3 regions of the Cupriavidus sp. 8B genome follow, and region 3 is predicted to be linked to each of the others. Evidence: predicted binding sites of a transcription regulator. Region 3 holds the regulator's gene; each other region holds the start of a gene.

Region 1 (7,815 bases), on a different contig from region 3:
TTCGCTGCCTTGCGCCTGTCACCCGACCCGAATACCTTAGCATCCGTGAAACCACTCAAGATCCACCCAGTCCCAGCCGACAATCTGACTGAGCGCTAACTCGTGCCGTGCATTTAGTCAGCCAAACCAAAGAAGAACCAAAAAGGAAAAACATCCGTGAATCGGAAACTTGCACGCATCGCATGGATGGCCTCGTTCGCCTGTCTGTCGGCCTGCGGAGGCGATGGCTCGTCGGCGCAGACGGATGCTTCCATCAAGTCCGTGTCGGCGGTGAATGCGTCGGCCGCGACCTTGACGCCCTCGGCGCAAACGCTGGCGGTCTCGCGCTGGATGCCGGCGGCAACCGATACATGGCAGTTGCAGTTGACGGGTACGGTCAACACGAGCTATCCGGCGCAGGTCTTCGATATCGACCTGGTGGATACGCCGCAGGCGACCATCAATGCCTTGAAGGCGCAGGGCAAGCGCGTGGTCTGCTATTTTTCGGCGGGTAGCTCGGAGAACTGGCGGCCGGATTTCAAGCAGTTTGCCGCGGCGGATATGGGCAAGGCGTTGTCGGGGTGGGCGGGCGAGCGTTGGCTCGATACGCGCTCGGCCAACGTGCGCCAGATCATGCAGGCGCGCATGGACCTGGCGAAGTCGAAGGGCTGCGATGGCGTGGACCCGGACAACGTGGATGGCTATACCAATAAGCCGGGTTTTCCGCTGACGGCGGCTACGCAGCTGGACTACAACCGCTTCCTGGCGGCCGAGGCGCATGCGCGCGGCCTGGCGGTGGGCTTGAAAAACGATGTGGATCAAGTCTCGCAGCTGGCGACGGACTTTGATTTCGCGGTGAACGAGCAGTGCTTCCAGTACAGCGAGTGCGCGAGCTACAAGCCGTTCACGGCGCAGGGCAAGGCGGTGTTCAACGTCGAGTACGCGTCGAAGTACAAGACCGCAGCGACGCGCGCCGCGCTTTGCACTTCGGCCCAGGCGGCGCACCTTCGTACGCTGGTGCTCCCGCTGAACCTGGATGACGCGTTCCGCTACGCTTGCGATTGAGGTGGCGGGATAGGCCGCAAGGCGCAGGCCGGGAGCCGGCGCATTCGTCCTACCGCGCGGCCTCCAATCCGCCGACAGCCGGCATCGCGCATGCGTCCTATAGTGGAGCGGACAGCGCACGCCGACGGGGCGACGCGCCGCCTTTCCGGAGAGCCGATCATGCCCTTGCAGCGATTGTCCATTTTGTCTCTCTGCCTGCTGATGGCGGCGGGCTTGACTGCATGTGGCGACACCGCGACCCTGCCGGTCTCCGCCGGCACCGGCTTGAGTCCGCAGTTGCCATCGCCAAACAAGACCATGCTGCCCACGGTGAACATCGCCCCTGCCAAAGGCTGGGCCGATGGTGCCAGACCGGTTGCAGCGGTCGGCCTGTCCGTCGTGGCGTTCGCCGACAAGCTGGACCATCCGCGCTGGATCTACGTGCTGCCCAACGGCGACGTGCTGGTGGCCGAAACCAATGCGCCGCCCAAGCCGGATGACGGCAAGGGCATCCGGGGCTGGGTCATGACGCAGATGATGAAACGCGCGGGCGCCGGCGTGCCAAGCGCCAATCGCATCACGCTGTTGCGCGACACCAATGGCGATGGCGTCGCCGATGCGCGCTCCGTATTTCTCAAGGACCTGCATTCGCCCTTCGGCATGGTGCTGGTGGGCAATGACTTCTATGTGGCGGACACCGATGCCGTCCTGCGTTTCCCCTACCAGCCGGGGCAGACCCGGATCACCGGGCCCGGCGTGAAGGTGGTCGACCTGCCTGCCGGCCCCATCAATCACCACTGGACCAAGAACATCATCGCCAGCAAGGACGGCAGCAAGCTCTACGTCACCGTCGGCTCCAACAGCAACGTCGGCGAGAACGGCCTCGACAAGGAGGAAGCGCGGGCAGCCATCTGGGAGGTCGATCCCAAGACCGGCGCGCACCGCGTGTTTGCCAGCGGCCTGCGCAATCCCAACGGCATGGCCTGGGATCCCGACAGCGGCGCGCTATGGACTGCGGTGAACGAGCGCGACGAGATCGGTAGCGATCTCGTGCCGGACTACATCACTTCGGTCAAAGACGGCGCTTTTTATGGCTGGCCCTTCAGCTACTACGGCCAGCATGTAGACGAACGCGTGAAGCCGCAGCAGCCGGAGATGGTGGCCAAGGCCATTGCGCCCGACTATGCCGTCGGACCGCATACCGCGTCGCTTGGCCTGGCCTCGGCGCTAGGCAACGCGTTGCCCTCCCGCTTCAGGAACGGCATGTTCGTCGGCCAGCACGGGTCGTGGAACCGTAAGCCGCACAGCGGCTACAAGGTGATCTTCGTGCCGTTCGCCAACGGCAAGCCAGCGGGCGACCCGGTCGACGTGCTCACCGGCTTCCTGACGAAGGACGGCGACGCGCAAGGGCGCCCGGTGGGCGTTGCCATCGACAAGCGCGGCGCGTTGCTGGTGGCGGATGATGTTGGCGATGTGGTCTGGCGGGTGACCGCGGCGAAGTAAAGGTGCGTTGCCAGGGCGCCGCCGCACGATCGGCGGCTGCCCCGCAATCAAGCTGCGCGCGTGACCTGGCCCGCTGTTTCGCAGTGACGATGACCATCTGCACGATGAGCTTGAACCACTCCGGCCGGGAGTCCTCCGCTTCACCACGCGAGCGCGGTACGCGTCGTGCACCGCGACGCGGCATGGACACACTCATGTGGGGCAGCTTCGCTAGGGCTGCTGCGCATGCGCGCCGCGGTGCGGGCTCGTTCCCGGCAGCCTGAGGCGCAAATGCAAACATCTGACGACACTGGCGCGTTCGGCACATGATCCCTTGCATGGCCACGTTTTGCGGATGGCGCATTTGGCCAGGCCATCGGCAGGCGCTGCGGGAGCGCGGTCGAATATGTCAGAAATGGCATGGATGTTGCGTGCGCTATTCGGCGCATCGCGCTGCCGTACCGTGCCTGGTGACGTTAACGGTGCGAAATGCGCAACCCACAAAGACTCCTCGATAGCCTGAACATGACTTCAATTGACAGTAAGGCCTTCAGCCGCCGTGACCTGCTTGCGCTCGTCGGCAAGGCAGCAGGTGGCGCGGCGATGTACCAGGCGATGACTTCGCTCGGCCTCGCGGCGGAATCCGGTTACACGGGCCCGCCGAAACTCCAGGGCGCAAAGCGCGGTGCCTCGGTGCTGATTCTCGGCGCGGGACTGGCTGGCATGGTGGCCGCGCTGGAGTTGCGGCGCGCCGGCTACAAGGTGCAGATCCTGGAATACAGCGGCCGTGCCGGCGGCCGCTGCTGGACCCTGCGCGGCGGCGATGTCTTCACCGAGATGGGCGGCGCCGTGCAGCACTGCGAGTTCGCCAAAGGCGAATACCTGAACCCGGGGCCGTGGCGCATCCCGTATCACCACCATGCGGTGCTCGACTATTGCAAGCGGCTGGGCGTGGCGCTCGAGCCTTTCGTGCAGGTCAATTACAACGCGCTGGTGCACTCCACCAAGGCCTACGGCGGCAAGCCGCAGCGCTACCGCCACGTGCAAGGCGACTTCCAGGGCTACGTGGCGGAACTGCTCGGCAAGGCCGCCACGCAGGGCAACCTGGACACGGCGCTCACGCGCGAGGACAAGGAGAAATTGCTGGAGGGCCTGCGCAAATGGGGCGCGCTCGATGCGCAGATGCGCTACCGCGAAAGCGCGCTCACCAGTGACCGGCGCGGTTACGAGATCGATCCCGGCGGCGGCCTGATGCCGCTGGCCAAGCCCTCCAAGCCGCTGGAACTGAGCGACTTGCTGCAATCCGGGCTGTGGCGCTATATCGCCAGCGGGCAGGAGTACGAATTCCAGAGCACCATTTTCCAGCCGGTGGGCGGCATGGACATGATTGCGCGGGCCTTCCAGCGCGAGGTGGGCAGCCTGATCCGCTACCACGCCAAGGTGACGAAGATCGCGCAGGACGAGCGCGGCGTCACCGTGACCTATACCGATGACGCGCACGGCGGCGCGGTCGCCCAGGCCAAGGCCGACTGGTGCCTGTGCACCATCCCGCTGTCGGTGCTGAGCCAGCTCGACGTGCAGGTCGGCGACGCCATGCAGCAGGCCATCAACGCCGTGCCCTACGACGCCTCGATCAAGATCGGCCTGCAGTTCAAGCGCCGCTTCTGGGAGGAGGACGAATCCATCTACGGCGGCATCAGCTATACGGACCAGCCCATCACGCGCATCTCTTACCCTTCCACGCGCTACGGCGCCAAGGGCAAGTCGGTGCTGCTGGGCGCCTATGCCTTCGGCCCAAATGCCTATGAGTTCACCGCCATGACGCCGCAGGAACGCGTGCGCCGCGCCGTGGAGCAGGGCAGCCAGCTACACCCGCAATACGCGCGGGAGTTCGACAACGGCATTGCGGTGGGCTGGCACCGCGTGCCGTGGTCGCAGGGCTGCTACGGCTTGTGGACCGATGAAAGCCGGGAGAAGCACTACAAGAACCTCTGCCAGATCGATGGCCGCATCGCGCTGGCGGGGGAGCATGCTTCCTATATCCCGGCCTGGCAGGAGGGCGCGCTGTTGTCCGCGCTCGACGCGATCGAGCGCCTGCATGCGCATGCCGTCTCGTGATCCGCTCCCACAGGAATCCACATCCATGAATGCCATGATCTTCCGACGCACGCTCGCCGTGCCCGCCCTGCTGCTGGGACTGGCGTTTTGCCCGTTCGCGCAGGCGCAATCCGATCCGGTCTTCTCTGCCGGCCCCAAGTTCCAGCAGACCTCCGGCGAGGCGATCTTCCATGCCATCTGCCAGGGCTGCCACATGCCGCAGGCACAGGGGGCGAAAGGCGCCGCCGCATACCCCGCGCTGGCCGGCGATCCCCGGCTGGCGGGAGCGGACTATCCGCTCTATGTGGTGTTGCACGGCCAGAAGGGCATGCCGTCCTTCGGCAAGATGCTCGACGATGCGCAGATCGCCACCGTGGTGGGCTACGTGCGCACGCATTTCGGCAACCAGTACACCGATGCCGTCACCGCGGAAAACGTCGCGAAGCTCCGGCGCTGAGTTCAGCGCTGAATGCGTTGCCAAGCGACAGGCGGCATGGCACACCTTGCGCCATGCCGCACCCATCCATTACAAGGAACCCAATATGCCGTTCTTCTTTCGTCAGTCACTCCTGGCACTTTGCGCGTTGTCTGCCCTGGCAGGCGGCGCGGCCCGCGCGGCCGACGACGTGATTCGTCACCGCATCCCGAATTCCACGTTTCCCATCGCCGCCGCTGTCGAGATCCCGACAACGGTTTCCACGATCTATCTGTCCGGGCAAGTCCCGCCGGTTCAGGACGCCACCCAGCCGCGCGACAATCCGCTTGCTTATGGCGGCGATACCAAGGCGCAGACCGTCGGGGTACTCAAGTCCATCGAGAAGAGCCTGGCCGGCCTGGGCCTGGGGCTGGGTGATGTGGTGAAGATGCAGGTGTTCCTGGTGGGCGATCCCGCCAAGGACAACAAGATGGATTTCGCCGGCTTTATGGAGGGCTACACGCAGTTCTTCGGCACCAAGGAGCAGCCCAACCTGCCGACGCGCTCCGTATTCCAGGTGATGGCGCTGGCCAACACGGCCTGGCGCGTGGAAATCGAAGTGGTGGCCGCGCGCCGCAAGTAGGGCCGGCCGCACCTGCGATGGCGTGGTGTTTCTGTCTAGCTGGATTCCAGCTCGCGCCACGCCAAAAACAGGCGCGTATCGAATTCCAATTGGTGATACGCCGGCTCCATGTATTCGCACAGGCGGTAGAACGCTTTGTTGTGGTCGCTTTCCTTCAGGTGCGCGAGCTCGTGCACCACGATCATGCGCAGGAATTCAGGTGGCGCTTCCTTGAACAGCGACGCCACGCGGATTTCCTTCTTGGCCTTGAGCTTGCCGCCTTGCACGCGCGAGATGGCGGTGTGCAGCCCGAGCGCGCGATGCACCACGTCGATCTTGGCATCGAACGCGACCTTGTGGATCGGCGGCGCGGTGCGCAGGAACTCCTGCTTCAGCTCGGCGGTGTAGTCATACAGCGCGCGGTCGGTCTGCACGGTGTGCCGCGCGGGGTATTTCTTCGCCAGGTGCTCGCCCAGGCGGTTGGCGGCCACCATCTGGCGCACCTGGTCGAGCACGCCGTCGGGATACGCGCTGAGAAAGCGCAGCGGATCCTTGACGCCGGGGCGCCAGGCCTCGCTGGTGGGGGCGGGGATGCTACGGGTGCTCAATGGTGATGGTGGTGATGGTGGGCCCAGCTGCCATCGACGGAGCTGACGAAGGACTCCACGGCGTCCTTGTCGCCGGTGGCGTGGCGCACCAGTTCACCGCACTTGCAAAAGCCCTGGTACGGCGTGATGTGCGAGCAGGCGGACACCTTCTGCAGAAACAGTGTGACGGGCTTGGTGCACTTCTTGCACTTGAAGGTGAGGGTGCGGGCGGGTTTGGGGCTCATCTGATCTGGCTTGAATATGGCGTGATTCGGCAGTGCCGGCGATAACCGGCTGAACAACGCGCATTTTAACCTGCCCTTGCCAGGCGTTCACGCTCTGCACCGTTGCGCTTTCCGCCGGCTTGTCCGCTGGCTTTCCGCCTATTCCTTGACCGCTCCGGTCATGCCCGATACGTAGTATTCGACGAAGAACGAATAGATCAGCGCCACCGGCAACGAGCCCAGCAATGCACCCGCCATCAGCGCGCCCCAGTGGTAGACGTCGCCCTCGACCAGTTCGGTGACGATGCCCACCGGCACCGTTTTCACCTCGGACGAGGAGATAAAGGTCAGCGCGTAGATAAACTCGTTCCACGACAGCGTGAAGGCGAAGATGCCGGCCGAGATCAGGCCCGGCACGGCCAGCGGCAGGATGATCTTGACCAGGATTTCCCAGCGCGTGGCGCCGTCGATCAGCGCGCACTCTTCCAGCTCGTAGGGGATGGAGCGGAAGTAGCCCATCAGCAGCCAGGTGCAGAACGGGATCAGGAAGGTGGGGTAGGTGAGGATCAGCGCCCAGCGCGTATCGAACAGGCCGAGCTGGAATACGATCGACGCCAGCGGGATAAACAGGATCGAGGGCGGGATCAGGTAGGCCAGGAAGATCGCCAGCCCGACCTGCTTCGCGCCCTGGAAGCGCAGCCGCTCGATGGCATAGGCGGCCAGCACGCTGGCGGCCAGCGAGGCGAAGGTGGAGATCGTGGAGACGATCACGGTATTGAGCAGCCAGGCCGGGTAGGGCGTGTCGAACAGCAGCTTCCTGAAGTGGGCGAACGTGGGTGCCATCACCAGGAAGGGGTTGGCGCTGCGCATCAGCAGTTCGCCGTCCGGCTTGAAGGCGGTGATCGCCATCCAGTAGAAGGGAAACAGCAGCACGAAGACGAAGATGCCCAGCGGGATGTAGATGGTCACCCAGCGCCGCGGTATCGATTGCAGGTAGTCCATCCCCTGCGCGGTGTCCTGCTGCTCAGCTGCGGCCGTCGCTTTCATTTGTCGCCTCCCTGTTGCCAGCCGCGCCGCTGCAGGCCGAAGTATGAGAACAGGATGGCGGCCAGCAGGAAGGGCACCATCATTGTGGCGATCGCCGCGCCTTCGCCTAGCGAGCCGCCGGGAATCGCGCGCTGGAACGACAGCGTGGCCATCAGGTGCGTGGCATTCAGCGGGCCGCCGCGCGTGAGCACGTAGATCAGCTGGAAATCGGTGAAGGTGAACAGCACGGAGAAGGTCATCACCACCGCGATGATCGGCGTCAGCAATGGCAGTGTGACGTAGCGGAACTGCTGCCACGGCGTCACGCCGTCAATGGAC
Region 2 (7,815 bases), on a different contig from region 3:
GCCCACCATGGCGCGGATCACCACCGGCGTCTCGGCCTTGCCGCCGAACATGTAGCGGAACTTGGCCGCCTGGTTGAAGATCTGGTCGAAGCACACGCCCATGAAGTCGATGAACATCAGCTCGGCTATCGGGCGCATGCCGCAAGCTGCCGCGCCGATGGCCGCGCCCACATAGGCGGATTCGGACAGCGGCGTGTCCAGCAGGCGGTCGCCGTGCTTGGCGTACAAGCCCTTGGTCACGCCGAGCACGCCGCCCCAGGCGTCTTTCTCGCCGTCCGCGCCGGCGCCGCCGACGATGTCTTCACCGAGCATGATCACGCTCGGGTCACGGGTCATTTCCTGGTCGATCGCTTCGTTGATCGCCAGCTTCATGCTTAATTTGCGGGACATGGTGTGGTCTCCTGATCGTGCTCTATTGGTGCTTGGTCTTCGTTATGCCGTGGAATTCGGGATGCCTGGCTGGCTGTGCTCAGTAGCTGACGTACACATCGGTCAGCAGGTCGGCGGGCGAGGGGAACGGCGCTGCCTTGGCCTGTTGCACCGCGTCCTCGATCAGTGCGGCAACCTGCTCGTCGATGGCCTTGAGTTCGTCCAGCGCGATCACGCCGGCCTGGGTCACGGTGGCGGTGAACTTCTTCAGGCAGTCCTTGTTGGCGCGGATGTCGTCGAGTTCGCCGGAGGCGCGATAGGTTTGCGCGTCGCCTTCGAAGTGGCCGTAGAAGCGGACCATCTTGCATTCCAGCAGTGCCGGGCCGCCGCCTTCACGGGCCCGCTTGATGACTTCGCCTGCCGCCTCGTGCACCGCGAAGAAATCGGTGCCGTCCACCGTCACGCCGGGAATGCCGAAACCGGCGGCGCGGTCCACATAGCTGTCCACGGCCGTGCCGTAGTCGCGCGCGGTGGATTCCGCATAGCCGTTGTTCTCGATCACGAAGATCACCGGCAGGTTCCATACCGCGGCCAGGTTCAGGCTCTCCAGGAACGTGCCCTGGTTGGAGGCGCCGTCACCGGCGAATGTAATGCCGATCTCGCCCTTGCCGCGGAACTTGGCGGCCAGCGCGGCACCGCAGATCAGCGGCGCGCCTGCGCCCAGGATGCCGTTGGCACCCATCATGCCCTTGGACAGGTCGGCAATATGCATCGAGCCGCCCTTGCCATTGCAGGAACCGCCCTTGCGCCCGTAGATCTCCTTCATCATCGCCACCGGGTCGACGCCCTTGGCAATGCAGTGGCCGTGGCCGCGGTGCGTGCTGGCGATGCGGTCGCCGTCGCCCAGGTGGTGCAGGATGCCGACCCCGGCGGCTTCCTCGCCGGCGTAGAGGTGGACGAAGCCCGGGATGTCGCCGCGCCCGAAATCCACGTGCAAGCGCTCTTCGAAATCGCGGATGGTGCGCATCCTGCGATAGACGGCGAGCAGTTCCTGTTTGTCGAGGGGCAGCGTGTTCCCGGTGGTACCGGATGCGTTGGCTGTCATGTCTGTCTCCTTCAAGGTTTTGTGGTGGCGGTAAAAAGCTCGGTGAGTGGCTGGGGTGGGGGATGCTGTTGCTGCGGCGGCGCACGCCCGCTGCGCATCAGCCCGGCGGCGGCGGCATAGCGCATGCAGGCCGCCACGTCGATGCTAAGGAAGGCGTGTTCGCGCAGCGTCACGGTGACTTCTTCGTGCGGGCCGAACACCAGCTCGCGCTCGCCGTCCAGCGCAACGATGCCGGCGCGCTGGCGCACGCGGTGCGCAACGCCGTCGGTCAGGCGCTCCCAGCCCGCGATGGGCACCGCGCGCAGCAGGCCGGGCGCAATCGGCGCGCGCAGCTCGAAGCGGCCTTCGCCGGGCGCGGCCAGCTCGATCGCCAGGCCGCCGGATTCATGCCTGCCCACTGGCTCCAGCAAGCCGCCGATGGCGGACAGGCCAATTGCCTGCGGGTCGGCAAAGGACACATAGACGGCGCCCAGCGTCTCGGTCTTCCACAAGGCGCGCGCGCCGATGAAATGCTCGTGCGAGATCACGGCGTCGACCAGCGCGATGTCGTGGCGCACCTCGCCTTCGCCGGCAATCGTGATGTCGAGCCGCTTGTTGCCGGCCAGCGCCTGCGTGGCGGGAATGCGGCCGCTGGCGAACAGGCCCGTGGCCAGCCCGGTGATGGTGGGCTCGCGCATTTCGGGATAGGCGTTGTTGGTGCCGGTGGAGATGCCGGCAATCGGCACGTTGCCGCATTCGCGCACCACCGCGCGGTGGGTGCCGTCGCCGCCCAGCACGATGATGGCGGCGACGCCCGCCTCGCGCAGCATGCGTGCAGCCAGGAAGGTGTCGTCGACGCGCGCGGTGACCGGCATGTCGAGGTACTCCACTTCCGGCAGCGCGGCATCCGGCCCCTGGCGGCGCGACAGGTGGCGCGCCAGCAGCACGCGCATGCCCTCCCGGTCCGGCATCATCAGCACGCGGCCGACGCCGCAGGCAGCCAGCGCGGCCAGCAGGCGCAGCACGATATTGACGCGATCGGCCAGTTGCAGCGTGTTGGCGTTGGCGATCACGCGGCGGATATCGCGCGCGGAAATCGGGTTGGCGATGATGCCGACCAGCGGCCGGTCGGCCAGCGCTTGCTCACCCATGCCTGTCTCCTGTCTTTCTGGTTATGACAGGCATATCGCAATGGGCGTGCCAACCCGCATAGGCACGTCGGAAGCGGGAAAAACTCGGGATTACCCCAAGAAAACGCGGGGCGCGCCGGGACATTGCAGGCTGTGCGCAGGCCGCAGCGTGACAGGTGTCACAGCATCAGGTGTACAGGGGGTGAACAGGTGTAGCGGGGATCTTGAACCGGGTGGAGAAGGCGGCGCGGGCGAGCCGCGCCGCCATGTTCGCTGGCTTGCTAGTGCGCCGCGTCGCGCTGGTTGGGCGACGCGATGCCGTAGCGCGCCATGCGGCGGTACAGCGTCATCCGGCTCACGCCGATCTGGCGCGCCACCGCGCTCAGGTTCCAGCCGGCCGCGCGCAGGTATTGCATCAGCAGCATGCCTTCCGGCGGCAACTGATGCGGGTCGAAGCCCGAGGCCGGCAACGCCGGCGCGCAGGCGGCTTCGACGGCCGCGCTGCCCGGCGGGACGCTGGCGGAAACGGGAAGCAAACCCTGTTGGGGCATCCCCTCGCCAATGCCTTCCGGGAGATCCTCCACCTCGATGTGGCCGTCGTCACAGACCGCCCGCGCGTACTCCAGCGCATTGCGCAGCTCCCGCAGGTTGCCGGGCCAGCGATGCGCATGCAGCCGCGCGCGCGCCGCGGGCGACAGGGTCACGGTAGCTGGCTTGCCGCCAGCGTCCAGCATCTTGCCGATCAGCCAGTCCCGGTCCGTGCGCTCGCGCAGCGGCGGCAGCATCAACCGCGCGCCGTTGAGCCGGTAGTACAAGTCCTCGCGGAAGCGCCCGCTGCTCACCAATTGGTCCAGCGGATGGTGCGTGGCGGATATCACGCGCAGGTTGACCGGCACCGGGCGCGCCGCGCCGATGGCAAGCACCTCGCCCTCGGCCAGCACGCGCAGCAGGCGCGACTGCAGCTCGCGCGGCATGTCGCCGATCTCGTCGAGGAACAACGTGCCGCCGTCCGCCTCCTGGATCAGCCCGCGCTTGGGCCGCGAGCCGGCGCCCGAGAAGCTGTTGGGCAGGTGGCCGAACAGCTCGCTCTCGATCAGGGATTCGGGAATCGCCGCGCAATTCACCGCCACGAAGGGGCCGTCGCGGCGCGAGCTGGCCTGGTGCAGGGCCTTGGCCAGGTACTCCTTGCCGCTGCCGGTCTCCCCGTTGATCAGCAGGTTGATGGGCGAATCGACCAGCTTGGCGGCCCGCAGCAATTGCTGCTGCAGTGCGGCATCGCCACCGCACAGCGCGGCCAGCGGCGCCTGCAGCGGCGTGGCCCGCTCGGTGATGCCACGCGCGCGCTGCCAGCGCAGAGCCGGCGGCATCACGCTCAGGTAAAGCCGCGCGCCGGTGCGGGCCAGCGCCAGCGCGCGCTGCTCGCTGGGGCGCGAATGCATGAAGCGGCCCAGCTCGTCCAGCCGCGCCTCGAACAGCGACTCGAACGGCATGCCAAGCAGCGGCGCGCCGCCCGGGGCCACGCCCAGCTCGGCCTCCAGCATCTGCTGCGCGCGGCGGTTATGGCCAACGATGCGGCCCGACGCGTCAAGCGCGAGCAGGTATTCCGGGTTGACGTCGACAAACTCCGGGGCCGCATTGAGCTTGAGGATCCAGTCTTCGCGGTGACTGCGCACAAAGCTGGCGTTCTCGATCCGGCTGGCGTAGATGCGTACCATCTGCAGTGCCAGGCCCTGGCTGTCCTTGGCTTGCGGCGAGGTCAGCGCGGAAATGTCGAGGATGGCGCAGAGGCTGCCGTGCGAATCGAACAGCGGCGCGGCGGTGCAGGTCAGCGGGATATGGGTGGCGTCGAAATGATCCGCCTGGTGCACGGTCAACGCCTGGCCGGTGGCCAGCGCGGTGCCGACCGCGCAGGTGCCGGCGCCGGACTCGCTCCACTGCGCGCCCAGGTACAGCCCGGCGTGGCGCAGGCGGGCATCGGCGTTGGCGTCGCCCAGGTAATCCACCGTCACGCCCTGCGCGTCGGTCAGCAGCACGACATAGCCCATGCCGGCCACCTGGCTATAGAGCGTCTGCAGCCCGTGGCGCGCGATCCGCGCGAAATCGTCGATGCGCTGCTGGTGCTCGCGCAGCCGGGTCTGCGGCAGGATGCGCGCCTCTTGCATGCGCGCCGGATCCAGCCCGTACTGATGCACGCAGCGCCGCCACGAATTCTGGATGATGGTTTCCGGCGCACGCACCATCGGCGCGCTGGCGCGGGTGGTGAGCTGGACTACCGTGTCGATGTGCTCGCGTTGCCGCAGGTCCATCGTGGTCTCCTTGTCGTCTCCAGGCGCGCTGCCGTGCCGGCGCGCACCAACTCCCGGCTCTGGCGTGGCCTCTGTTGCGCCGCAGGGTTGCGGTGTGGGCGGCCGGGAGTCCTAATGTATCCGACAGGGAGTGGCTTGGGCAAACCCGATCGCACTGGCCGGGCGCGCGCCATGTGCAGCGCAAGGCCGCAAAGGCAGGGTTTCCCAGGCCGATGTGCGCTAGTTGGCGCACGCAGGCGCTCAAACGCCCAGCCGCTGCGCCAGTTCCGTCAAGCTGCTCACCACCACATCCCAGTCCGATTCGGCCGCCAGATCCTTGGACTGGTTCGGGCCATACTCCGTAGGCCGGTTGACATAGGCGGTGCGCATCCCATGCGAGCGGCCATGCCGCAGGTCATTATTGTGCGCTGCCACCAGCATCACCTCCTGCGGCTCCAGGTCGAAGAAGGCAATCACGCCCCGGTAGATCTCCGCCTCCGGCTTGAAGTGGCGCACGATGTCCGCGCTGAACACCGCGTCCCACGGCAGGCCGGCATGCTTGGCCGTGTCGACCAGGCACTGCACGCTGCCGTTGGAGAAGGTGGAAATGATGTAGCGCTGCTTTAGCCGCGTGAGACCCGGCACGGCATCCGGCCAGCCGGAAAGGCGGTGCCAGGCGCGGTTGAGGTAGTCTTTCTCCGCTTCGCTGAGCTCTTCGATGCCGAACTGGTCGAGCAGCGCATCGAGCCGCTCGCGATGCAGCACGTCGATATTGGCCCACGGCCGCTCGCCCTTGCGCACGCGCTCCATGCCGGGCACGTAGCCGGCGCGCCAGGCGTCGGCGAAGGCGGTCCAGTCGGCCTCGATGCCCTTCTCCTGCCCGAATGCGGCCAGGTCCGCGATCACGCTCGTGCGCCAGTCCACCACGGTGCCGAAGACATCGAACACCAGCGCCTTGACCGCGCCCAGGTCCGGCGTGTTGCCGCCCGCGCTGTTGCCGTGGCTCATTCTCTTCTCATGCATCCCTTGATTCCTCCAGGGTAAGCGCGCTCAGGCGCTGGCTTGATCCAGCAGCGCGATTTCGTCGCCGCTCAGCTGCAGGCGCGTAGCGGCGATCAGGTCGTCCAGCTGCGCCAGCGAGGTGGCGCTGGCAATCGGCGCGGTAATGCTGGGGCGCGCGATCTGCCAGGCCAGCGCTACCTGCGTCGGGTTGGTGGCGGTGCGCGCCGCGACCTCGTCCAGCGCCGCCAGGATGCGCAGGCCGCGCGCATCGAGATAGGCCTTGACGCTCTGGCCGCGCGCGCCGCTCTTGTCCAGGTCGGCCTCGCAGCGGTACTTGCCGCTCAGGAAACCGCTGGCCAGCGCATAGTAGTTGAACACGCCCAGGCCTTCGCGCAGCACCAGCGGCTCCAGCTCGGCCTCATACTCGCTGCGGGTATAGAGGTTGTAGTGCGGCTGCAGGCTTTCATAGCGCGGCAGGTTGTGGCGGCGGCTGGTTTCCAGCGCCTCGGCCAGGCGCGCCGCGCTGTAGTTGGAGGCGCCGATGGCGCGCACCTTGCCGGCCTTGATCAGGCGGGCGTAGGTGTCCAGCGTTTCTTCCAGGGGGGTGTCCTGGTCGTCGGTATGCGACTGGTAGAGGTCGATGTAGTCGGTCTGCAGGCGCTGCAGCGACGCGTCGACGGCGCGTTCGATATAGGCGCGCGACAAGCCCTTGCGACCCTCGCCCATGTCCATGCCCACCTTGGTGGCCAGCACCACCTCGGCACGCTTGCCGCTGCGCTTGAACCACTTGCCGAGGATGGCCTCGGACTCGCCGCCCTGGTTGCCCGGCACCCAGCGCGAGTACACGTCGGCCGTATCGATGAAGTTGAGCCCGGCGCCGACAAAGGCATCGAGCAGCGTGAAAGAGGTAGACTCGTCGGCACTCCAGCCGAACACGTTGCCGCCAAATGCCACGGGCGAGACTTCCAGCCCGGACCTGCCCAGTTTGCGCGTGGTGATGCTTGAGGTCATGCGTTTTGCTCCGCGGGTTGCGTCGAGCCGCCCGTCATCCAGGCGCGGCTTAAAGCACATTGTAGGCAGAGATCGGAAACCTTGCCGATCCAGGGTTGGGTTTACCTTAGGTCACTTCATCCCCACTCATTCAAGTCCCAACGGTGGTGGGTCGTTAACCGGCTGTGGCCAGGCTATGCGCAGCGAGCGGAATCGTCTCGCCTGTGCCTGTCTGTCAACACCAAGGTCAGGCCGATGCCGCGCCGCCGGCGCGAACGGCTGCCCGTTCCCGGTAAGCATGATCATGAATCGAATTTCGTTGAACGCCAAACTCTGGGCCGCGCTGGTGGCAATGTGGCTGGCCCTGCTCGCGCTGGGCACCTGGAGCGCCGTGGACACCCGTGCCACCATGATGGCCGAGCGCCGCGCGAGCCTGCAGTCGCTGGTGGCGACCGCCGAAGGCATCGTCAAGCTCTATGTGGACCGCGCCGCCAAGGGCACCATGAGCACTGAGGACGCGCAGGTCGCAGCCAAGGATGCGCTGCGCGAGATGCGCTTCGGCGACAAGGGCTACCTGTTCCTGCTCAACTCCAAGCCGCAAGTGGTGCTCAACCCGGGGCTGCCGCAGATGGAAGGCAAGGTCGTGGGCGACTTCAAGGACCCCGACGGCAAGCTGGTGTACCAGAGCATCGTCGATGCCGGCAAGGCGGGCGCGCGCGCCGGCGCCAGCCCCGACGACAGCTTCACCACCTATCGCGGCCGCATCCCGGGCACCGAAACGCCCGCGCTCAAGCTGACTTACGTGCGCTACTTGCCGGCCTGGGACTGGCACGTGGCCACCGGCGTGTTCCTCAAGGACATCGAAAGCAGCTTCCGCGACAACCTGATCTCCGCGGCCATCAGCACCTTGCTGATCGGCGCGCTGGTATCGGCGTTCATGCTGGCCATCATGCGC
Region 3 (7,815 bases):
AACAGCGGGGTGGACGAGCGCGTGCAGCGCAGTTCCAGGTCGGGCGGCGGCTCCATGCCGTCGGCGATCACCAGGAACGGCGGCTCCAACAGGATCAGCTCGCCCATCTGGCGCTTGCGCATCTCGTCGTCGAGGCGCTGGTAATACGTGATTTCGGGCTTGCCCAGCACCTGGATCCGGTTCGGGTGGATCAGGTTCAAGTGGCCGACGAGATCGGCCGCCGACGTGGCTTCACGCGCAAACTCGACATCGAAGGCCCGGTCCGCGCCTTCCAGTCCTGCTACCCAGGAGAGTTTGATATCGGCTGCGTTGTCGTCGAAGATCGACTGCGAGGTGACGCCAGTGAGTTCCATTCGGGTGCTTTCAGGGACGGGCTTTCAGTGGCGGATCAAGGGTGCCATTGCGTCAGCAACTGGTGCACGTCGTCGGGGGTGGGCAGGGTAGCCAGTCCTTCGCGCATCTCGCGGTCGGACAGCAACTGGGCGATCTCGGAGAGAATTTCCAGATGCTGCTGGGTGGCCTGTTCGGGCACCAGCAGGAAGATCAGCAGCGCTACCGGCTTACCGTCGGGCGACTCGAAGGGGATCGGCTCGGCCAGGCGCATGAAGGCGGCCAGCGGCTGCTTCAGTCCCTTGATGCGGCCGTGGGGGATCGCAACCCCGGCGCCAAGGCCGGTGGACCCCAGCGACTCGCGGGCGAACAGGTTGTCGGTCACGGTCGCGCGCGCAACGCCATGGTTGTTCTCGAAGAGGAGCCCGGCCTGTTCGAACACGCGCTTCTTGCTGGTGACGCTGACGTCGAGGTTGATGTTGCCGGGTGGCAGCAATTTAGCCAAACGATTCATGTGGAATGCGCAGGGTTTTCTAGAAAGCAGGCCCGGGGCAAGGAGGCGTCCCGCCGGGCGGAAAGAAGATAAAAACCAAGGCCCGATGTTTCCACCGGGTGTCCCCATGCCGGTGTCGGGCGTCTGGCCATTATAGAGCAGGCCCGCTGCCGCTTTGTGCATTGCAATAGCCGAGGCGCTGAAGCGGTGCCGCATGCACGGAAATGGCCAGGCAAATCAACTATGTATGGCACAGCATACACCGGTACATATGCGTTGCGGAATCCCCTGCGTGGCCCGAAGGGGGGAGGCTGGAACGAAAAAGCCGCGCTGGGCGCGGCTTGATTCCGTTTTCAATGGACTGACACCGACGGCCCGGTATGTGGGCCGCCAGGCACGGTCATTGCTGCATCTGGGATGCGGCCATCTGGTACTTGACCGCTTCACGGTCGTGGCTTTGCACGCGATCCTTGTGGCGAATCACCTGCCGGTCGAGCTTGTCGACCAATGCGTCGATAGCGGCATACAGGTCTTCATGATGCGCTTCGACAAAGATGTCCTTGCCCTTGAGATGTAGATTGATTTCCGCGTACTGCCGCCGGTCCTTTTCTTTTGTATTGTCGACAGAGAGCAGCACACTTACGCCAATGACTTGATCGAAATGCCTGACGATACGCTCCAGTTTCGTTTCCACGTACTCACGCAGAGGGGGCGTGATGTCCAAGTGGTGTCCACTGATCTTGAAGTTCATAGCGTTTCTCCTTCTGAAAGAGCTGCATCAGGCAGGCGATGCAGCTCGGCTACAAAGTCTTACGGAGATTGACCGCGGGAATCTTGAGCGCTTCGCGGTATTTGGCAACGGTACGCCGTGCTACCACAAAGCCTTGCTCGCCGAGCAATTCGGCAATCCGGCTGTCGGACAAGGGGTTCCTAGCGTCTTCGGCTCCTATCAATTGCTTGATCAACGCACGGATTGCCGTTGATGAGGCCGCGCCGCCGGTTTCTGTGGATACGTGAGAGCCGAAAAAATACTTCAGCTCGAAAGTCCCCATCGGCGTTGCCATGTACTTATTGGTAGTCACCCGAGAGATGGTGGACTCGTGTAAACCCAGTGTATCGGCAATCTCCCGCAAAACCAAGGGGCGCATCGCAATTTCACCGTGGGTGAAGAAGTTCTTTTGACGTTCGACAATGGCTTGTGCGACGCGCAATATCGTGTCGAACCTCTGCTGGATATTCTTGATCAACCAGCGTGCTTCCTGCAGCTTTTGCTGCAGTCCCGCCGCGCCGGCATCGCCTTTTGCACCGCGCAAAATCTGCGCGTACATGTCGTTGATACGTAGCCGCGGCATCACATCCGGGTTGAGATGGGCGATCCATCCGCCGCTCAACTTTCGAACGAAAACATCGGGTACCACGAAGTCGGCTTCCGGCCGGCTGTAGGCATGGCCGGGATAGGGCGCGAGCGAGCGGATCAGTTCATGCGCCGCCTTGAGTTCCGGCTCGTCCACTTGCAGGGCTTTTTTCAGGCGCGTGTAATCGCGCACCGCCAGCAGCTCCAGGTGATTGGTGACGATGCTCAGCGCCAGTTCGCGCTGCGGATGCTTGAGCCTGCGCAGTTGCAGCGCCAGGCACTCGGCTGCGTTGCGCGCCCCGACGCCCGGTGGATCGAAGCTCTGCAGCAGCGTAAGCACGGCCTGGATCTCGTCGACCTCGAACTCGAGCTCCTCCGGCAGCTCGCTGCAGATTTCCTCGAGCGTGGCGCTCAGGTAGCCGTCATCGTCCAGGGATTCGACCAGGAAGATGGCCAGCCCTTTGTCTCGCAGGGAAATCTTGAGCGGCGCCAGCTGCTCCATGAGGTGTTCGCGCAGCGTGGGCTCGGCGTCGCGCAGCTGCATCGGTGTTTTTTCGTCGTCTTCGCCTTGCGGGCGGCGGGCGAAATCGTCCAGGCTCCAGTCGTTGCCGTAATCCTCGTTGCTGTCGGAATAGCTGTCGTCGGCTTCGGGGGCGCCATCGGGGCGGTTTTCGCTGGTGCCCTGGCCATCGGCGGGCGCTGGCGCGGGCGCGCTCTGGAGGTTCACCGAGCCGTCCGAGGACACGCGCAACGGGCTGTCGAGCCAGTCGTTCTCGCGCTCGAGCAAGGGGTTCTCGGTCAGCGCCTGTTCCACTTCCTGCTGCAGTTCAAGCGTGGACAGTTGCAGCAGCCGGATCGACTGCTGGAGTTGCGGCGTAAGCGCGAGATGCTGCGAGAGGCGGAGCTGTAGCGACGGTTTCATGCGACCTATTTTATGCCCAACTTCCGTACTGGTGGAACGGAAATTGCTATCGCTGGCGTCGCATGATCGTTTGAAGGATGAAAGGCGACACCGAAGCCGCCCGGGGGGCCGATGCGCGGCAGGCGCCGCGCGCGCCTTTACATGCGGAAGTTCTCGCCCAGGTAGACCTTGCGCACCGACTCGTTGGCGATGATGTCTTCAGGCTGGCCGGACGCCAGCACCGCGCCCTCGCTGATGATGTAGGCGTGGTCGCAGATGCCCAGCGTCTCGCGTACGTTGTGGTCGGTGATCAGCACGCCGATATTGCGCGCCTTGAGGAAGCTGACGATGCGCTGGATTTCGCCGACCGCGATCGGGTCGACGCCGGCGAAGGGCTCGTCAAGCAGGATGAAACGCGGCGCGGAGGCCAGCGCGCGGGCGATTTCCACGCGGCGGCGCTCGCCGCCGGACAGCGACAGCGCCGGGTTGTCGCGCAGGTGGGCAATCTGCAGGTCATCCAGCAGGGTGTCCAGCCGGCGCTCGATCTCGGCCTTGCCCAGGGGCTTGCCATCGTTGAGCTGCAGTTCCAGCACCGCGCGGATATTTTCCTGCACATTGAGCTTGCGGAACACCGAGGCTTCCTGCGGCAGGTAGGACAGGCCCATGCGTGCCCGCTCATGGATGGCCAGGCCGCTGATGTGCTTGTCGTCGAGCACGATATCGCCCTCGTCCAGCGCCACCAGCCCCACGATCATGTAGAACGACGTGGTCTTGCCCGCGCCGTTGGGGCCGAGCAACCCGACCACTTCGCCGCTCTTCACGTCGAGGGACACATCCTTGACCACAGTGCGCGAGCCGTAGCGCTTCTTCAGGTGGCGCACGACCAGCGTGCTGCTGTCCTTCAGGGTGGCGGGCTGGGACGGTGCGGTCTGGGTAGCGGTCATGAAGGTCAAGGCAGAATCCGTGGATTGGGGGCGTGGCGGCGTCAGGTCAGGGGTTGACGGGGGCGGGTGCCGGCTTGAGCGGCAGCGGGTTGGCTGCGCCGCCGCTGGCGGGCTGCTCCTGGCGCGGCGACAGCACGGCGCGCACGCGGCCGGACGGGCTGCCCGCGGTCGCGTTCTCGGCGCCGCCGCTGGCCGTATAGAACTCGTTGCGGCTGTCATAGGTGATCACCGCGCCGCGGATCTCGTCGACCAGCTTGGCGCCGGCCAGGCGGGCCATGCGGGCGCGCCCGATCAGCTTGGACAGCTCCTGCTTGCCGTCATATTCGATGCGGTCGCCCCAGCCGTCGATGTACTCGTCGACGTTGTCGCGCTTCTGGCGGATATAGGCTTGCTTGCCGCCCTTGGAGGTCGCGACCGCGTACTGGTAGCCCTCGGGATCGGTACGGACTTCGGCCGCGTCGGATTTCAGCACCATGGTGCCCTTGGTCAGCACCACGTTGCCGGTCAGTACATAAACCTGCTTGACGTCGTCGTAGCTGGCATTGTCGGCCTCCAGGACCAGCGGCTTTTCGCGGTCGGCTTTTTCGGCGCTGGCGGGCGCGGACAGCGCGAGGCCCAGGACGGCTGCCAGCGTCAGCAAAGCGGCCGTGCTGCGGCGGCGACAGGACGAAGTCGTCAGGAATGGATTCATGTTGGCGTGATGGCGGTTGACGCGGGCGGCTGGAGCCCGCGGGCGGCTTCAGGGCTACTTCGCGGGACTTGCCGGCGGCGGCACCGTAATGATGGTGCCGCGTACGTTACCCAGCAATTGTACTTCGCGAGTGACATTGTTAAAGATCAGGCCGTTGGCGGTCATCACCGACGGGCCGCGGGTCAGCTTGACAGCCTTGTCGGTCTTGACGATGTCATCGTTGACCAGCACCTGGAAATACTCCGAGGCGGCCGTCATCTTCGGATCCTTGGCGGGGTCGGTGCCCTGGGCGCGCACGATGAAGCCATTGCCGAACAGGTCGATGACCGAGCCTTCCGCGTTCATCGTGCCGCGATCGGAGTGGCCAGTGACGGGCGGGCGGTCGATTTCGTAGGAGCGCATGGCCGGGCGCGTCACCTCGTAGGTCTGGTCGTCCTCGAAGTGGATCATCTTGTCGCCGGTAAAGCGCAGCTTGGTGTTCCCGTCCTCGGCAAGCTCGGTCGCGGAAAAACGGATCATGTAGTAATCCGGCTCATGTTTCTTGCCGACCGGCCCGGTGTCCGCTTCCTTCGGGGAGTTGACCTGCACCAGCCAGAAGGTGCTGCCCGCCACCAGCGCCATCAGCAGCAGGGGCAGCGCTCGCATGGCAAGCCGGCTCAGGGAGGACAGGATTTCCCGCATAGGCATTGGCTGGCCTCAGATGACCTTGGCGCGGGTCAGGTCGTGGATGTGGAGCGCGCCGACCAGGCGCCGCTCTGCGTCGACCACCAGCATCTGGTTGACACGGTTCGCCTCCATCACCTGCACGGCTTCCACGGCCAGCTGGTCCGGCCCGACGGTATGCGGCGTGCGGTGCATGACCTCGCTGATGGGTACGGTCTTCCAGTCGCGCGGGGTTTCGAGCAGGCGGCGCAGGTCGCCGTCCGTGAAGACGCCGATCAGGCGGTCGTCCGGGTCAACCACCGCGGTCATGGCCATGCCCTTGCGGGTAATTTCCATCAGGGCTTGTGCCAGCGGCGTGCTCTCGCGCACCTTGGGCACCGCGTTGCCGCTGCGCATGACGTCGCGCACGTGGGTCAGCAGCTTGCGCCCGAGCGCGCCGCCTGGATGCGAGCGGGCAAAATCTTCCTCGCCGAAGCCGCGGGCATCCAGCACGGCCACCGCGAGCGCGTCGCCCATCGCCAGTGCGGCGGTGGTGCTGGCGGTCGGGGCCAGGTTGAGCGGGCAGGCTTCTTTTTCCACGCCGGCATTGAGGTGCGCATCGGCCAGCTTGGCCAGCGTGGAGGCGGGGTTCCCGGTCACGGAGATCAGCTTGGCGCCGATGCGCTTGACGATCGGGACGATCGAAAGCAACTCGGCGGTCTCTCCGGAATTGGAAAAGGCGATCAGCACATCGTCGCGCGTGACCATGCCCAGGTCGCCGTGGCTGGCCTCGGCGGGATGCACGAAAAACGCGGGGGTGCCGGTCGAGGCCAGCGTGGCCGCGACCTTGCGGCCAATGTGGCCGGACTTGCCTATGCCGGACACGACCACGCGTCCGCTGCAATTGAGCGTCAGTTGCACGGCCTGCGCGAATCCGTCGTCCAGGCGGCCTGCGAGGGCGGCGACGGCGTCGGCTTCGATCTGGAGGGTCTCGCGAGCGAGCCGAAGTGCTCGATCCGCATTGAAATTAGCTATCATGGCGACGAAGTATACCAACGAATGCGATGGCGCTTGGGCTGTTCCTGGGATCGGGCGGCCGGAGAGGCCATCGCGCTTGCCGTAATCCACCGGCAGGGTCGCCCGCACCGGGCCGGCCCGGTGCCCGGGGCGGCGTACCCTGACCCTGTCGATGCACTCTCCGCTGGACCTTACCCTAGTCCTGCTGGCCGCCGCCGTGTTCGGCGTGGTCGCCTTTCGCATGCTGCAGTTGCCGCCCATGCTGGGGTACCTGGTCGTCGGCATCCTGATCGGGCCGCATGCGCTCGGGCTGGCCCGCGATACCGCGCAGACCAAGTACCTGGCCGAGTTCGGCGTGGTCTTTTTGATGTTTTCGATCGGCCTGGAGTTCAGCCTGGGCAAGCTCAAGGCGATGAAGCGGCAGGTGTTCGGGCTGGGCGGCTCGCAGGTGGTGCTGTCGCTGCTGGCGGTGATCCCGGCGAGCTGGGCATTCAACTGGCTGTTTCCGCTGTCCTGGCAGGCCTCTGTGGCGCTGGGCGGGGCGTTGGCCATGTCGTCCACCGCCATCGTGTCCAAGATGCTGTCGGAGCGCCTGGAGCTGGAAAGCGAGCACGGGCGCAATATCATCAGCATCCTGCTGTTCCAGGACCTGGCCGTGGTGCCGCTGCTGATCGTGATCCCGGCGCTCTCGCGCGATCCTGGCGACCTGATGATGGCGCTGGGCCTGGCCACGGTGAAGATCGTGGTGGCCCTGAGCCTGATCTTCTTCGTCGGCCAGCGCTTCATGAGCCGCTGGTTCCACATCGTGGCGGCGCGCCGCTCGCAGGAGCTGTTCATGCTCAACCTGCTGCTGGTCACGCTGGGCATGGCCGCGCTGACCGAGCGGCTTGGCCTGTCGATGGCGCTGGGCGCCTTCATGGCCGGCATGCTGATCTCCGAGACGCCTTATCGCCATCAGGTGGAGGAGGACATCAAGCCCTTCCGCGACGTGCTGCTTGGGCTGTTCTTCGTCACCATCGGCATGCTGCTCAATATCCATGTGGTGCTCGACCACCTGTGGCTGGTGCTGGCGCTGCTGGCGGTGCCCATTGTCTTCAAGCTGGTCCTGATCTCCGGCCTGGCGCGCCTGTTCGGCTCGCGCCCGGGGGTGGCGATCCGTACCGGCCTGGGCCTGGCGCAGGCCGGCGAGTTCGGCTTCGTGCTGCTTAACCAGATCGACGGCCTGAACCTGGTCGATCCCGTGCTGATCCAGGTCATCCTAGCCTCGATGCTGTTGTCGATGCTGGCGGCGCCGTTCCTGATCCAGTACAGCGACGCCATCGTGTTGCGCTTTACCGCCAATGAGTGGCTGATGCAGTCGCTCAACATGACGCGCATCGCGGCGCAGAGCCTGCAAACCGAGAAGCACGCCATCATCTGCGGGTTTGGCCGCAGCGGCCAGAA

Evidence for each region. Region 3 encodes sigma-54, which starts transcription at its own class of promoters, with help from an activator protein. Its sites were predicted from a motif close to TGGCANGNAANCTGCTTT; they were not measured.
Region 1: a site for sigma-54 is predicted at 2,922-2,939, ahead of ACYP5B_RS20415 (flavin monoamine oxidase family protein). Genes of this name have one in related genera too.
Region 2: a site for sigma-54 is predicted at 2,639-2,656, ahead of ACYP5B_RS09965 (ATP-NAD kinase family protein). Genes of this name have one in related genera too.

What each region holds. Positions count from the first base shown of each region.
Region 1 is NZ_BAAILO010000210.1:33,225-41,039, reverse strand. It holds gene ACYP5B_RS20425 (endo alpha-1,4 polygalactosaminidase) at 187-1,044, shown strand; gene ACYP5B_RS20420 (PQQ-dependent sugar dehydrogenase) at 1,204-2,526, shown strand; gene ACYP5B_RS20415 (flavin monoamine oxidase family protein) at 3,031-4,623, shown strand; gene ACYP5B_RS20410 (c-type cytochrome) at 4,649-5,059, shown strand; gene ACYP5B_RS20405 (RidA family protein) at 5,145-5,660, shown strand; gene ACYP5B_RS20400 (M48 metallopeptidase family protein) at 5,696-6,184, opposite strand; gene ACYP5B_RS20395 (hypothetical protein) at 6,244-6,471, opposite strand; gene ACYP5B_RS20390 (carbohydrate ABC transporter permease) at 6,610-7,497, opposite strand; gene ACYP5B_RS20385 (carbohydrate ABC transporter permease) at 7,494-7,815, opposite strand, start outside.
Region 2 is NZ_BAAILO010000098.1:88,114-95,928, reverse strand. It holds gene ACYP5B_RS09975 (alpha-ketoacid dehydrogenase subunit beta) at 1-390, opposite strand, end outside; gene ACYP5B_RS09970 (thiamine pyrophosphate-dependent dehydrogenase E1 component subunit alpha) at 470-1,474, opposite strand; gene ACYP5B_RS09965 (ATP-NAD kinase family protein) at 1,486-2,604, opposite strand; gene ACYP5B_RS09960 (sigma-54-dependent Fis family transcriptional regulator) at 2,865-4,889, opposite strand; gene ACYP5B_RS09955 (haloacid dehalogenase type II) at 5,130-5,891, opposite strand; gene ACYP5B_RS09950 (aldo/keto reductase) at 5,919-6,881, opposite strand; gene ACYP5B_RS09945 (methyl-accepting chemotaxis protein) at 7,165-7,815, shown strand, end outside.
Region 3 is NZ_BAAILO010000211.1:69,627-77,441, forward strand. It holds gene hprK (HPr(Ser) kinase/phosphatase) at 1-353, opposite strand, end outside; gene ptsN (PTS IIA-like nitrogen regulatory protein PtsN) at 389-844, opposite strand; gene hpf (ribosome hibernation-promoting factor, HPF/YfiA family) at 1,224-1,574, opposite strand; gene ACYP5B_RS21315 (RNA polymerase factor sigma-54) at 1,624-3,099, opposite strand; gene lptB (LPS export ABC transporter ATP-binding protein) at 3,237-4,022, opposite strand; gene lptA (lipopolysaccharide transport periplasmic protein LptA) at 4,069-4,713, opposite strand; gene lptC (LPS export ABC transporter periplasmic protein LptC) at 4,768-5,394, opposite strand; gene ACYP5B_RS21335 (KpsF/GutQ family sugar-phosphate isomerase) at 5,410-6,393, opposite strand; gene ACYP5B_RS21340 (monovalent cation:proton antiporter-2 (CPA2) family protein) at 6,545-7,815, shown strand, end outside.